Regions from separate parts of the Salinimonas marina genome, predicted to be linked through region 2. Evidence: predicted binding sites of a transcription regulator. Region 2 holds the regulator's gene; the other holds the start of a gene.
What was found. Region 2 encodes NrdR, which represses ribonucleotide reductase genes. Its sites were predicted from a motif close to AAACACNANATNTNGTGTTT; they were not measured.
Positions count from the first base shown of each region.

Region 1 (7,952 bases), 440 kb from region 2:
AACCCGGGTACGAACCAGCGTGCCCTGATTGCTGATAAGCATGATTTCATCCGTATCATCCACCTGTACGGCGCCCACTACCTTACCGTTACGTTCCGATACTTTGATAGAGACGACGCCCTGGGTGGCCCGACTCTTCGCCGGATAATCCTGCAGCGGCGTACGCTTACCAAAACCATTTTCGGTAGCGGTCAAAATAGCACCATCACCCCGTGGCACAATTAATGACACTACTCGCTGACCTTCCTGCAAACGAATACCACGAACCCCGGTAGCGGTTCGGCCCATCGGACGCAGGGCCAGTAATTCTTCACCGGTTTCCGGATCGCGTTTTACTTCGCCGGTTTCAGAGTCACGTAGTTTTTCGTTAAAGCGGACGACCTTACCTTCATCAGAGAACAACATGATGTCGTCATCACCATGGGTAATCGACACCCCAATCAGTTCATCGCCTTCGTTCAGGTTTACCGCAATAATGCCGCTTGAACGTGGACGAGAATACAGGCTTAAGTCGGTTTTTTTAACCGTACCATTGGCGGTAGCCATCAGCACAAATTTGCCTTCTTCAAATTCCTTGATTGGCAAGATGGCCGTAATACGCTCGTTTGGCTCCAACGGCAGTATATTAACAATGGGCCGGCCACGGGCATTTCGGCTGGCAAATGGCAATTGATACACTTTCAGCCAGTACAAACGACCGCGGGTAGAGAAACATAAGATATGATCATGGGTATTGGCCACCAGCAGACGTTCGATGATGTCTTCATTTTTCATCTTGGTGGCAGACTTGCCTTTGCCGCCACGGCGCTGGGCTTCATAGTCAGACAGTTTCTGATATTTTACATAGCCTTCGCGCGATAGCGTGACCACCACTTCTTCGCGCTCAATCAGATCTTCAATATCAATATCGTGGGTAGCGGCAGTGATTTCAGTACGGCGCACATCACCAAACTCATCACGCACTTTTTCCAGCTCTTCACGAATCACTTCCATCAAACGCTCAGGGCTTTCCAGAATATACATCAGCTCGGCGATCTGCTCGAGTAGCTCTTTGTACTCAGCCAGAATCTTTTCATGTTCCAGACCGGTCAGTTTGTGCAAACGTAAGTCCAGGATCGCCTGGGCCTGCTGTTCAGTCAGATAATATTTGTCATCGCGAATGCCGTATTCGGGCGCCAGCCATTCCGGGCGGGCCGCATCGTTGCCGGCACGTTCCAGCATCTGTGAGACATCGCCCAGTTCCCAGCCCTGGCCAACCAATGATTTTTTGGCGTCCGCGGGCTGTTAGATGCTTTAATAAGCTCGATAACCGGGTCGATATTGGCCAGCGCGATGGCAAGACCTTCAAGAATGTGAGCACGATCGCGGGCTTTACGAAGTTCAAATACGGTACGGCGGGTGACCACCTCACGACGGTGCAGAATAAAGCATTCCAGCACTTCTTTAAGATTGAACACTTTTGGCTGGTTGTTATCCAGCGCCACCATATTGATACCAAATACTGTTTGTAACTGGGTATTGGCATATAAGTGGTTTAACAGTACCTCGGCAGACTCGTTACGTTTAACTTCAATAACGATGCGCATCCCGTCTTTATCAGACTCATCGCGCAGGGCCGAAATACCCTCAATGCGTTTTTCTTTAACCAGATCCGCAATCTTTTCAATCAGACGCGCTTTGTTTACCTGGTAAGGGATCTCGTTGACCACAATGGTCTCTTTACCATTATTCTCGGTCTCGATTTCAGCTTTTGCCCGCAGGTAGATTTTGCCACGGCCGGTCCGATACGCATCTTCAATCCCTTTGCGTCCGCTGATCATAGCCGCCGTCGGGAAGTCCGGTCCGGGGATATGCTCCATCAGACCATCAATGGAAATATCCGGATCTTCAATCAGCGCCACACAGCCATTGATGACTTCGGTCAGGTTGTGGGGCGGAATGTTGGTGGCCATACCGACCGCGATACCGGAAGATCCATTCACCAGCAAATTGGGGACTTTAGTGGGCAGTACTTCTGGAATGAATTCGGTACCATCGTAGTTAGGTACAAAATCCACGGTTTGTTTATCCAGGTCCGCCAGCAATTCGTGGGCAATTTTTGCCATACGAACTTCGGTATAACGCATAGCGGCCGCCGAATCGCCATCCACCGAGCCAAAGTTACCCTGCCCGTCTACCAGCATATAGCGAAGTGAAAAAGGCTGAGCCATACGTACAATGGTGTCGTATACCGCGGAGTCGCCATGAGGATGGTATTTACCGATAACATCACCCACCACACGGGCTGATTTTTTATACGGTTTATTGAAGTCATTCTTCAATTCATTCATCGCGAATAGCACCCGACGGTGCACCGGCTTCAGGCCGTCACGTACATCAGGTAACGCCCGGCCAACAATAACGCTCATCGCATAGTCGAGATAAGAATTCTTTAATTCTTCCTCTATGTTAACGGGGAGAATTTCTTTAGCGTTATCAGTCATAAACTGCTTTTTCCCTTAACTTGGTTTAGTGTGCGCATGCGGAGATAAAAGTCCTGAAACCGCCAGTTGGCTGGCTCCACACATTCTTATTATTGGGGTAATAAATCAATCGACGAGTGTATCACCGACCGGCCAAATAATGTAGCGGTTAATCACAGCAAATGCCATAGAAGGTCTCAAGCGTCTATTTTTCATCCATATACACCCCTACCTGTTCGCTAATGCGTGCCAAACAGACTGGTTTTGCGCTATGTTAGGGTTTTGACATTAGGATACTGGACACAGATCATGACAAATGTGGATCAACAGGAGATATCCAAGTTTGGCGATCTAGCCTCACGTTGGTGGGATACCGAAGGTGAGTTTAAACCGCTGCACGCCATTAATCCGCTACGACTGGACTTTATTGCTCAGCATGCCGGCGGGCTGTTTGATAAAAATGTACTCGATATTGGTTGTGGTGGCGGCATACTGGCTGAAGCCATGGCGCGTATGGGTGCCCAGGTAACCGGTATCGATATGGCTGAGCCTTCTTTAGAGGTAGCGCGGCTGCATGGTCTGGAGTCAGGCATAAACGTTGACTATGAATGTGTGACCGCCGAAGCCTATGCTGAACAACATGCAGGCCAGTTTGATGTGGTGACCTGTATGGAAATGCTGGAGCATGTGCCCGACCCGGCTTCGATTGTAAGCGCCTGTGCCAAACTGGTAAAACCGGGCGGCGCGGTGTTCTTTTCTACCCTGAACCGCAACCCCAAAGCCTATTTGCTGGGCATTGTGGCGGCAGAATATATGCTGGGTTTGGTCCCTAAAGGCACGCATCAGTATCAGCGCTTTATTAAACCTTCTGAACTGATGACCATGATGGGAGAAGCTAACCTGCTCACCCGTAACGCCACCGGTTTGCATATGAACCCGATTACCCAAAGCTTTTATACCTCGGATCAGAACTTGGATGTCAACTACATGTTGCACAGTATCAAACCTGCTTAACACTACATCTAGTGCTGCTGTTAATTTTTGAACACTACATATCCACAAATTTTCAGCAGCCCTTTTTATTATCGGGTAAATATTTTTAAATTTTTCTTAGTCTAAAAAGGCTTGCATTCTGGATATATAGCGATTGCAAATCTGTTTTAGGTTAGTCACCACTAACATTAAAAACTTGACAATCCTTGCACGTGAATGCGGCCGCTATATTCGGTTGCATTACACCGTAAACCTCACTATCTTGTGCCTATCCATTTAACCCCTGACGTCCTCGTGTTGATATTTTCATCTACGAGATTTTACGCATTTCAGGGTTAGGTTAATGGGGCTATTTGCCAGCGGCAATATGTAGCCGACTACGACTAAAAATACAATCGGGCACAGCCCGCGCGACACGCGCTAACAGACAGACGGCCAGTTACCATGAACAACGATTTACTTGTCACCAAACGCAACGGTGAAAAAGAGCCCATCGATCTTGAAAAAATTCATAAAGTTGTCACCTGGGCAGCAGAAGGACTAAATAATGTTTCGGTTTCTCAGGTAGAGATCAAAGCCCAGATTCAATTCTATGATGGCATCAAAACCGGTGAAATCCATGAAACATTGATCAAATCAGCGGCCGACCTTATCTCTACTGATGCGCCTGACTATCAGTATCTGGCAGCCCGGTTAGCGGTCTTCCATTTACGCAAAAAAGCGTATGGCCAGTTCGAGCCACCGTCGTTGTATGATCATGTGGTCAAAATGGTTGATGCACAAAAATACGATGCCCATTTGCTGGAAGATTTTACGCCTGCAGAATTTGCCGAGATGGACTCGTATATCGATCATTGGCGGGATATGAATTTCAGCTATGCGGCGGTTAAGCAGCTTGAAGGCAAGTACCTGGTACAAAACCGGGTCACCGGCGACATTTATGAAAGCGCTCAGTTTTTATATATTCTGGTGGCTGCCTGTTTATTTGCCAATTACCCTAAAGAAACGCGCCTGAGCTATATTCGCCGTTTTTACAATGCCGCGTCTACCTTCAAGTTGTCTCTGCCTACGCCGATTATGTCTGGGGTACGTACGCCAACCCGTCAGTTCAGCTCTTGTGTACTGATCGAAACCGGCGATAGCCTGGACTCAATCAACGCCACCTCGTCGGCGATTGTTAAGTATGTCAGTCAGCGTGCCGGTATCGGCGTGAATGCAGGCCGGATTCGTGCGCTGGGCAGCCCTATTCGTGGCGGCGAAGCCTTTCATACCGGTTGTATTCCCTTTTATAAATACTTCCAGACTGCAGTAAAAAGCTGTTCACAAGGCGGTGTTCGCGGCGGTGCAGCCACCTTATTCTATCCGTTATGGCATCTGGAGGTTGAATCCTTACTGGTGCTTAAAAACAACCGCGGCGTAGAAGAAAACCGCGTGCGTCATTTAGATTATGGTGTGCAGTTCAACAAGCTGATGTATCAGCGCATGATGAAAGACGATTACATCACTTTGTTCAGCCCCTCTGACTGCCCCGGCATGTACGATGCGTTTTTTGCCGACCAGGCAAAATTTGAAGAGTTGTATGTAAAATACGAAAACGACGACAGCATTCGTAAAAAGCGCATCAAAGCCATGGAGCTGTTCAGTTTGTTTATGCAGGAGCGCGCCTCCACGGGTCGTATTTATCTGCAAAATGTGGATCACTGCAACACCCACAGCCCGTTCGACCCTTCAGTAGCGCCGGTTCGCCAAAGTAATCTGTGTCTGGAAATTGCGCTGCCAACCAAGCCTTTACAACATGTGAATGATGAAGAAGGTGAAATCGCCCTGTGTACCTTGTCGGCCTTTAACTTAGGTGCGATTGAGTCGGTCGACGAGTTTGAAGAGTTGTCAGATCTGGCGGTACGGGCTCTGGACAGCCTACTGGACTATCAGGATTACCCGGTACCGGCGGCGTACAATGCCACCATGAACCGTCGTACCCTGGGTGTAGGAGTCATCAACTTTGCCTACTTCCTGGCTAAAAATAATGTGCGTTATTCTGATCACAGCGCCAATGGCCTGGTGCACCGTACGTTTGAAGCGATGCAGTATCACCTGCTAAAAGCCTCAAATAATCTGGCGAAGGAAAAAGGCGCCTGTCCTAAGTTTCACGAAACCACCTATTCACAAGGCATCATGCCCATTGATTCTTATAAAAAGGATCTGGACACCGTGTGCAATGAGCCATTGCAGTGTGACTGGGATACCCTTCGTGAAGACATTAAGGCGCACGGGTTACGCAACTCTACCCTGTCGGCACTGATGCCGTCTGAAACCTCGTCACAGATTTCCAATGCCACCAATGGTATCGAACCACCACGGGGCCATATCAGCATCAAGTCAAGCAAAGACGGTGTGTTGAAACAGGTGGTTCCGGAGTACGACACGCTCAAAGAAAAGTATGAGCTGTTGTGGGATATTCCTTCTAACGACGGTTATCTGCAGCTTGTCGGTATTATGCAAAAATTTATCGACCAGACGATTTCGGCCAATACCAATTACGACCCCAGCCGTCATGCGAATGGCAAGGTGCCGATGAAGCTGTTGTTAAAAGATTTGCTTACGGCTTATAAACTGGGTGTGAAAACGCTGTATTATCACAATACCCGTGATGGCGCCTCAGACACCAGTTCAGTGGAAGTCAAAACTCAGCAACAAACACCGCTGGCTCAGGCCACGGTGGTTGAAGAAGATGATGATTGTGCCGGCGGTGCGTGTAAAATATAACACGCACCCGTGGCTAACCATGGTTTAATACACAAAATTGGGTTTATTCGGTACTTATGAAATACACCACCTTTAATCAAAACATCACCAACCCACTGGGCGAACCCATGTTTTTCGGGAACCCGGTGAATGTTGCACGTTATGATCAGCAAAAACATTCTATCTTTGAAAAACTGATCGAGAAGCAAATCAGCTTTTTCTGGCGTCCTGAAGAGGTAGATGTCACGCGCGACCGGGTTGATTTTCAAAAGCTGACAGACCCGGAAAAGCATATTCTGATTTCTAACCTGAAATATCAGACCCTGCTGGACTCGGTCCAGGGCAGAAGTCCGAATATCGCGTTTCTTCCTATTGTGTCATTACCTGAGCTGGAAACCTGGGTGGAAACCTGGTCGTTTTTTGAGACCATCCACTCGCGTTCTTACACCCATATTTTGCGCAACCTGTTTTCTGATCCCAGCGAGATTTTTGAGGACATTGTTGAAAACGAACAAATCAAACAACGTGCCGCGGATATTTCCCGCTACTATGATGATCTGATTTTTGCGACTCAGCTGTGGCAAACTCAGGGGGAAGGTACCCACACGGTTAATGGCGAAGTTCATGTTATTAATCAGCGCGAGCTTAAAAAGAAACTGTATTTGTGTATGAATTCGGTTAATGCGCTGGAAGCCATTCGCTTTTATGTGTCATTTGCCTGCACATTTGCTTTTGCCGAGCGCAAATTGATGGAAGGCAACTCCAAGATCATTCGTTTGATTGCCCGGGATGAGAATCTGCATCTTACCTCAACCCAGCATATTCTGAATCTGTGGGCAAAAGGCAAAGACGATCCTGAAATGGCCGAAATCGCCGAAGAGTGTAAAGACCAGGCCCGCGACATATTTATGAACGCAGTTGAGCAGGAAAAAGAATGGGCGGATTATCTGTTCCAAAACGGCTCTATGATTGGTCTGAACAAGCAGATTCTGTGCGAATACGTGGAATACATTGCCAACCAGCGCATGTCTGCCATTGGGCTGGACACGCCGTTTGACGTGAAAAGCAATCCGCTGCCATGGATGAACAATTATCTTAATTCAGATAATGTTCAGGTGGCGCCGCAGGAGTCAGAAATCAGCTCTTACCTGGTTGGTCAGATTGATTCTTCGGTCAGTGAAGATGATTTTGCTGACTTCGAGCTTTAATCAGCCGGGGTAATGACAAAGCCTGATGATGCATTTCGTATCGATGTTGTTGATGCGAAATGCGTACCCGCCCGCCATGATAAAACCCTGCTGGAATCCTTAGAACAAAGTGGCATCGATGTGCATTATCATTGCCGGGAAGGGTTTTGCGGCGCCTGCCGTACCAAATTAAAAGCCGGTGCGGTGCGCTATACCACCGATCCACTGGCCTTCATTGATGATGATGAAATTCTGCCCTGCTGCTGTGTTCCTACCACCGATCTAAAAGTCATCGTTCCACTTTAACCGCGCGCCGTCCCATTATTGCGGTTATATTAGGTGGGTTATCAGCTGTTTTACGTTAACCACTTGCCACGCTTACCATTTCACGGGATAAAGTGGTATTGACCCCCTTATAGCGCACAATCAAAACCTACAGAATTTGACGACATTCCTGGCTTGCGGAAGTTGGAATAACAGCGTATCAAACAGGCAGACAGGCGCAAGCAATACGACACCGGGCTCAGACAATGCCAGTACCAGGGTGTCAGTTTGCCCACGTATT
Region 1 is NZ_CP064795.1:1,639,825-1,647,776, reverse strand. It holds partial or broken gene gyrA (DNA topoisomerase (ATP-hydrolyzing) subunit A) at 1-2,483, opposite strand, end outside; gene ubiG (bifunctional 2-polyprenyl-6-hydroxyphenol methylase/3-demethylubiquinol 3-O-methyltransferase UbiG) at 2,772-3,476, shown strand; gene nrdA (class 1a ribonucleoside-diphosphate reductase subunit alpha) at 3,900-6,221, shown strand; gene nrdB (class Ia ribonucleoside-diphosphate reductase subunit beta) at 6,278-7,408, shown strand; gene yfaE (class I ribonucleotide reductase maintenance protein YfaE) at 7,421-7,693, shown strand.
Region 1: nrdA (class 1a ribonucleoside-diphosphate reductase subunit alpha) is a predicted target of NrdR. The motif match lies at 3,706-3,725, and genes of this name have one in related genera.

Region 2 (7,952 bases):
TTATTTGATACCACCCCGACGCTGGCCACCGGTATTGCCAGTACTGCCCAAATCGCCACCGATGCTCAGCTGGGCACTAATGTGAGTCTGGGTCATCATGTTATTATTGAGTCCGGGGCGGTATTAGAAGACAACGTGGTGGTGGGAGCAAATACCGTTATTGGTAAAGATACGCGTATTGGTAAAGACACCACAATCTACCCCAATGTTACGATTTATCACGGTGTTAATATTGGCCAGCGTATCACCATCCACAGCCAGACCGTGATTGGGGCGGCAGGCTTTGGCTATGCCAATGATAAAGGAACCTGGTTACCGATTCCCCAGACCGGCTCGGTCCAAATTGGCGATGATAGCCAGATTGGCGCATCCAGCAGCATTGATCGCGGCGCGATGGAAGATACCATAATTGGTAAAAATGTGATTATCGATAATCAGGTGCAGATAGGGCATAACTGTATTATCGATGATCACTCCTGCATTTGCGGCGCTACCGGCATTGCCGGGTCGGTGAATATTGGAAAATATGTTGTGATTGGTGGCGGGGTTGGCATCAATGGTCATATCAGCATTTGTGATAAGGTGCAGGTCACCGGCTACACCATGATTGTGCAGGATATCACTGAGCCCGGGCTGTATTCGTCGGGACAGCCGGCGATGAAAAATCTGGTATGGCGCAAAAATACGGTGCGTCTGAATCAGATTGGCAGCCTGTTCGATCGGGTCAAGGCGCTGGAGAAAGCAGCCCGTGAAAACACCGATACATAAGCAACACATCGTACCATGCGGGATTCTGTGGAATCTCGGACAAAGCAGTATACATGCTGCCCAAATTGACTAGAATAAGCGTTTACTTTATTGCCATTTCTAACGCTGTTAAGGAGCCTTAATGTTACCTCGCGAAATGACGATTGCGGATTTTGATCCAGAGCTGGCAGAAGCCATGGACAACGAAACCACCCGACAGGAGCATCATATCGAACTGATCGCTTCTGAAAACTATTGCAGCCCACGTGTGATGGAAGCACAAGGTTCGCAACTGACCAACAAGTATGCTGAAGGCTATCCTGGCAAGCGTTATTACGGTGGTTGCGAACATGTAGATGTGGTGGAGCAACTGGCCATTGATCGCGCCAAACAGCTATTTGGTGCTGACTTTGCCAATGTGCAGCCCCATTCAGGTTCTCAGGCTAATGCAGCAGCATTTATGGCATTATTAGATGCCGGCGATACCGTACTGGGTATGAGCCTGTCCGATGGCGGTCACCTGACTCACGGGTCGCATGTCAACTTTTCGGGCAAAACCTATAATGCCGTGCAATATGGTTTAAGTGATGAGACCGGCGAGATTGATTATGCTCAGGTTGAGGCGCTGGCTGAAGAACACAAACCAAAGATGATCATTGGTGGTTTTTCGGCTTATTCAGGCATTGTGGACTGGGCCCGTTTTCGTGAGATTGCCGACAAGGTAGGCGCGTACCTGCTGGTCGATATGGCCCATGTGGCCGGTCTGATTGCTGCCGGTGTTTATCCAAATCCGTTGCCCCATGCTCATGTGGTTACTACCACCACGCACAAAACCCTGGCGGGCCCGCGCAGCGGTCTGATTTTGTCATCTTGTGGCGATGAAACGATTTACAAAAAACTGAACAGCGCTGTTTTCCCTGGTATGCAGGGTGGCCCGCTGTGTCATGTGATTGCCGCCAAAGCAGTAGCCTTTAAAGAAGCGTTGCAGCCTGAGTTCAAACAATACCAGCAACAGGTCGTCACCAACGCCAAAGCCATGGTGGCGGTGATGCAAGATCGTGGTTACAAGATTGTGTCTAACGGCACCGATAACCATTTGTTCCTGCTTGACCTTATCGATAAAGACATTACCGGTAAAGAAGCCGATGCGGCCCTGGGTAATGCCAACATCACCGTAAACAAAAACTCGGTTCCTAATGATCCGCGTTCACCCTTTGTTACCAGTGGTTTGCGCATTGGTAGCCCGGCCATTACCCGTCGTGGCTTCAAAGAAGAACAAGCGCGTCAGGTGGCCACCTGGATGTGTGACATCCTGGACAACCTGAATGATGACAGTGTTGCTGCCCGGGTGAAGCAGGAAGTGACCGACTTGTGTAAACAATTTCCGGTTTACGCATAAACCACACTGTAGTGCTGTACTCAATATCGTGGGGGCAGCGCTACCAAGGCTAAGGAGTACCCATGTTTTGCCCGTTTTGTTCAGAGCAGGAAACAAAAGTCATCGATTCTCGCCTGGTCACAGAAGGGCAACAGGTACGCCGCCGTCGTGAGTGTCTGGTTTGCCACGAGCGCTTTACAACCTTTGAAAGCGCTGAGCTGGTCATGCCGCGGGTCATCAAACGCGATGGCTCGCGGGAACCTTTCAATGAAGACAAATTACGGGCCGGGCTTCAGCGGGCGCTGGAAAAACGCCCGGTCAGTACTGAAAAAATCGAACAATGTATCCTATCGCTTAAATCACAGCTTCGCGCTACAGGCGAACGAGAGGTCTCCAGTGAATTCCTTGGTAATCTTATAATGGATGCATTAAAAGAATTAGATAAAGTGGCTTATGTTCGTTTTGCTTCGGTGTATCGCTCGTTTGAGGATATACGGGAGTTTGGCGAAGAAATTGCGAGGCTGGGCGATTAATAGCACATGAAAACCTGCGCAACCCTGACCGAATCACTTGCCGATGACTACCGCTGGATGGCTCAGGCGATAGCCCTGGCCAGACGGGGACTCTACACTACCTCTCCCAATCCACGGGTAGGGTGTGTGATAGTGGATGAAAACCAGGCGAAAGTTGGCGAGGGCTATCATGTCCAGGCCGGCACCCCCCACGCCGAGGTTCATGCCCTGGCCATGGCCGCAGAAAAGGCCAGAAATGGCACCGCTTATGTCACCCTGGAGCCTTGTAGTCATTACGGCCGGACCCCGCCTTGCGCTGACGCGCTGGTAAATGCCGGTGTGCGCCGGGTTGTTATTGCTATGACTGATCCTAATCCGCAGGTAAGTGGACGCGGGATTGCTAAGCTGCAACAAGCGGGGATTCAGGTAAGTTGTGACATTTTGGCGGCTGAAGCGGCAAAGCTGAACCGTGGTTTTATCAAACGCATGGTAACGAACAAGCCCTATGTGACGGTAAAACTGGCGGTAAGCCTGGATGGTAAAATTGCCCTGGGCAATGGGGTTAGCCAGTGGATCACCGGCCCCCAGGCACGTAAAAATGTGCAACGGCACCGGGCTGCCAGCTGCGCGGTGTTAACCGGCACCGGCACCGCGCGCACCGATAATCCGAGTCTGCTGGTGCGGCCTGAAGAGGCTCAGTTTGACCATTACCCGCTGCCAGATATACGCCAGCCCTTACGGGTGGTTGTAGATCGCAGCAATAAGCTCGATCCTGCCTTACAGCTGTTTACTGACCAGCATCCGACCATCCAGGTGGTGGGTGATGACCTGCCGGTTCAGTCGGGCCAGCTGCCGGTGGCAACCAGCGGCAAGCATATTAATTTAACTGAACTGATGCTGGTGTTGGGCGCCCGTAACCTCAACGAAGTCTGGGTAGAAGCCGGCCCGGCACTTGCCGGTGCGCTGTTGATGAGCGGCGAAGTGGATGAGCTTATTGTCTATCAGGCACCCAAACTTTTGGGAAACACCGCCCAAAGCATGGTAACGCTGCCCGCCTTTAGCGAATTATCCCAAGCTATTGATCTGGTGCTTGTGGAACAGGTACAACTGGGGCAGGATCTAAAACAGACCTTTAAGATCAAAGCATTTTAATAACGGAAACAACAAGACTATGTTTACAGGCATTGTGCAGGCACTGGGCACTATAAGTAAGCTTGACCGACGCGGTGAAGACATTCGTCTGACCGTTAAAGCAGGCCAGTTAGACATGTCCGATGTCGCGCTGGGTGACAGTATCTCTACCAACGGCGTCTGTCTTACTGTGGTAGAATTCGGCGCGGATTATTATTGTGCAGATGTGTCGGCCGAAACCATCCGCTATACCGGATTTGCACACTATGGCAATGGTTCTTCAGTGAACCTGGAAAAAGCCATGCGCCCCACTGATCGTTTTGGCGGTCATATCGTGTCGGGCCATGTGGATGGTATGGGTACCATCTCTGCCATCAATCGTCACACTGACTATGTTGAAATCTGGGTCAGGGCACCGGCCGAATTAGCCCGTTATATCGCCCATAAAGGCAGTATTACTGTAGATGGTGTAAGCCTTACAGTAAACGAGGTTAACGGCGCAGAATTTATGCTGTGGATCATTCCTCACACGCTACAGGAAACGGTCATCGGTACCTATCAAAAGGGTACCCAGGTGAATCTGGAGGTAGATGTGGTAGCACGGTATCTTGAACGCCTGATGCTAGGCGACCAGGCGGCAGAGCCTAAAGCCGGCAATATCGATATGGCATTTTTAGCCGAAAACGGCTTTTTACGAAAATAACTTACCCTACAAAAGAATATTTATGGCCTTAGATAATACCAAAGACATCATCGAAGATATCCGTCAGGGCAAGATGGTTATCCTGATGGATGATGAAGACCGAGAAAACGAAGGCGACATTATTATGGCCGCCGAACATATCACCCCTGAAGCCATTAACTTTATGGTCACCCATGCTCGCGGGCTGGTATGCTTACCGATGACTCAGGAGCGGTGTAAGCGCCTGAACCTGCCATTAATGGTAGACAAAAATGGTGCGCAGTTTACTACCAACTTTACGGTTTCTATAGAAGCGGCAGAAGGCGTGACCACCGGCATTTCTGCAGCCGATCGGGCGGCCACCGTCCGCGCCGCCTCAAACCCGAATGCCCGCGCCGAAGATATAGTCCAGCCGGGTCATATTTTTCCGCTTATTGCCAAAGAAGGTGGAGTGCTTAACCGTGCCGGGCATACCGAAGCGGGTGTTGATTTGGCCAGACTGGCCGGCTGCGAGCCTGCTGCTGTTATCGTCGAGATATTGAACGAAGATGGCACCATGGCCCGCCGGCCGCAACTTGAAAAGTTTGCCCAAAAGCATAATCTGAAAATTGGCACCATTGCCGATCTTATTGAGTATCGCAACCTGAATGAAACCACCATAGAAAAAGTGGCGCAATGTCATTTGCCTACCGAATATGGGGATTTTGAGCTGCACACATTTAAAGATGTTATTGATAATCAGGTTCATTTTGCGCTTAAAAAAGGCGAGATAAACCCAGATTCTCCGACCCTGGTTCGGGTGCATTTGCATAACACGTTAAGCGATTTACTGGGCTCTACCCGGTCAATTAATCGGTCGCTGACCCTGCCTGAAGGCATGCAGGAGATTGCCGAGCATGGTGGGGTGCTGGTGGTGTTAGGCAAAGAAGAAGATCTAATCAGTCAGATAAAACGTTTTGAAGCTGAAGATGCCGGCCAGCGCGCTGCCGGTAAAGAGTGGCAGGGATCCTCGCGTACGATTGGGGTCGGCTCGCAGATTCTGGCATCACTGGGCGTACAGAAGATGCGCTTGCTGAGCAAGCCGATTAAGTATCACGCACTATCGGGCTATGGTCTGGAAGTAGTGGAATACGTGCACCCATAAGTTAATCATCTACGTATTGCCCGGCTATAAACCGTACAATCATTCCATTTAGTTTACGCGCAGTTGTGCTATACTGCGCGCCGTTTTTTCTCAGGGGTTTAAAACCATGCAGGTTATTGAAGGTAATATCCGCGCCACAGGTAAAAAGTTTGCAATTGTTGTTTCCCGATTCAACAGTTTTGTTGTTGAAAGCTTGCTGGAAGGGGCGCTGGATACTTTGGAACGCCATGGCGAAGTCAGCGACAGCGACATCACGCTGGTACGTGTACCCGGGCTTATGAGCTGCCGGTAGCGGCGAAGAAAATCGCTGAGAAAGGAAAATTCGACGCCATTATTGCCTTAGGGGCAGTAATTCGCGGCGGAACACCGCATTTTGATTTTGTTGCTGGTGAATGCAACAAAGGTCTGGCCCAGGTTTCTTTAGAATATAATATTCCTGTGTCATTTGGTGTTATCACCACCGATTCAATCGAACAAGCCATCGAGCGTTCAGGAACCAAAGCCGGAAACAAAGGTGCAGAAGCTGCCCTTGGCGCGCTGGAAATGGTGAATGTAGTTAGTGCTCTGGATAGCCTTTAATTAAGGATTTTTTGTGAAAGTTTCAGCAAGACGCAAAGCCCGTGAACTCGCCGTGCAGGGAGTTTACTCCTGGCAGATGAGCAAAAATGACATCGCTCAGGTAGAGCTGTCACTGGCCACCAGTAACAATATGCATCAGGTCGATATGGTCTATTTTCAGGCTCTGTTGCGTGGCGTTGCCCATGATGCCTCAAGGCTGGATGCCGCAATTAAACCCTATTTAGGCCGGTTACCCGAAGAGCTGGATCCAATCGAAAAAGCGATTATCCGGGTGGCAACCTATGAGCTGGTTGAACGCATGGATGTACCGTATCGGGTAATCATCAATGAAGCCATTGAACTGGCGAAAGTATTCGGTGCCGAAGACAGCCATAAGTTTATCAATGGTGCGTTAGATAAAGCGGTGCGAAAACTTCGCGAAAGCGAACGCTAACCCCCGGTGGCAGCCTGGACCCAGGCTGTCTGACATGGTTCAGACATTGTAGATTATTGTGAAAGAGTTTGATGTGATAGGCCGCTATTTTCAGGATGGCGGCTACCAACGCAAGGATGTTGTGGTAGGCATTGGCGATGACTGCGCCGTGACCACTGTCCCTTCTAATCAACAGCTGGCGGTAACGACCGACACTCTGGTCGGGGGCGTCCATTTTTTAGAAAATGCCCCGGCCCGCTCAGTGGCGTACAAGGCAGTAGCCGTTAACCTGAGTGATTTGGCGGCCATGGGCGCTGAGCCTTCATGGATCAGCCTGTCGTTGTCGATGTCAGAAATTGATGAAGCCTGGATGGCAGATTTTGCTGAAGGCATGTATGACCTCACTCGTTATTATTCGGTGCAGCTGATTGGCGGTGATACCGTGAGGGGGCCGCTGTCAATGACGATTACCGCCCAGGGATTTATTCCGGCTGGTAACGAATTGAAACGCAGCACGGCCAGGCCTGGCGACTGGATTTTTGTGACCGGTTCGTTAGGCGATGCCGCTGCCGGGCTGGCAATCTTAAACAATGAACTGGAGGTGGCTGAAGGCGTGCGTGACTACCTGGTGGACCGTCACTGGTATCCTACGCCAAGAGTCGCCACCGGCACCGCCTTACGGCGGGTGGCCAGTGCCTGTATCGATGTATCGGATGGTTTTATTTCGGATTTGGGCCACATTCTGCGTAGTTCAGGTTGTGGCGCGAATATTCAGGTAGACCGTCTGCCCCTGTCGAGTCAGCTGACCGATACCGTAAGCCTGGAACAGGCTTATCATTACGCCCTTGCAGGCGGCGATGATTACGAGCTTATTTTTACGGTCAACGAAGAGCAAAAGGGCAATCTGGACACCGCCCTGGCCAGTACCGGTGTTAAGGTGACCTGCGTAGGGCAGGTTACCGGCCATACCGACAAGCTGGAACTTAAATGCCACAATAAACCGTTTGAGTTTGATGGGCGTGGCTATGAGCATCAGTTTTAATGCAACGTCAGTATCGTGAACGGGTCTCGCTAAAAAATCCGGTGCATTTTTGTGCGCTGGGTTTTGGTAGCGGCTTGGTGCCGGTAATGCCGGGTACGTTTGGCTCCCTGGCTGCCATCCCCTTATTACTGATGACCTGGAGCGCGCCGCTGTGGATGTATGTCAGTATTACCCTGCTGGTGGCAGTAGCCGGTATCTATTTTTGCGGCCAAACCGCGAAAGACATGCAGGTCCATGATCATGGCTCTATTGTGTGGGACGAAGTGGCAGGCATGTTTTGTACCTTTCTACTTATTCCCCTTACCCCTGCGCATCTGGTTGCCGG
Region 2 is NZ_CP064795.1:1,200,359-1,208,310, forward strand. It holds gene lpxD (UDP-3-O-(3-hydroxymyristoyl)glucosamine N-acyltransferase) at 1-768, shown strand, start outside; gene glyA (serine hydroxymethyltransferase) at 890-2,146, shown strand; gene nrdR (transcriptional regulator NrdR) at 2,209-2,658, shown strand; gene ribD (bifunctional diaminohydroxyphosphoribosylaminopyrimidine deaminase/5-amino-6-(5-phosphoribosylamino)uracil reductase RibD) at 2,665-3,789, shown strand; gene IT774_RS05305 (riboflavin synthase) at 3,809-4,471, shown strand; gene ribBA (bifunctional 3,4-dihydroxy-2-butanone-4-phosphate synthase/GTP cyclohydrolase II) at 4,494-5,594, shown strand; partial or broken gene ribH (6,7-dimethyl-8-ribityllumazine synthase) at 5,701-6,173, shown strand; gene nusB (transcription antitermination factor NusB) at 6,187-6,606, shown strand; gene thiL (thiamine-phosphate kinase) at 6,665-7,627, shown strand; gene IT774_RS05330 (phosphatidylglycerophosphatase A family protein) at 7,627-7,952, shown strand, end outside.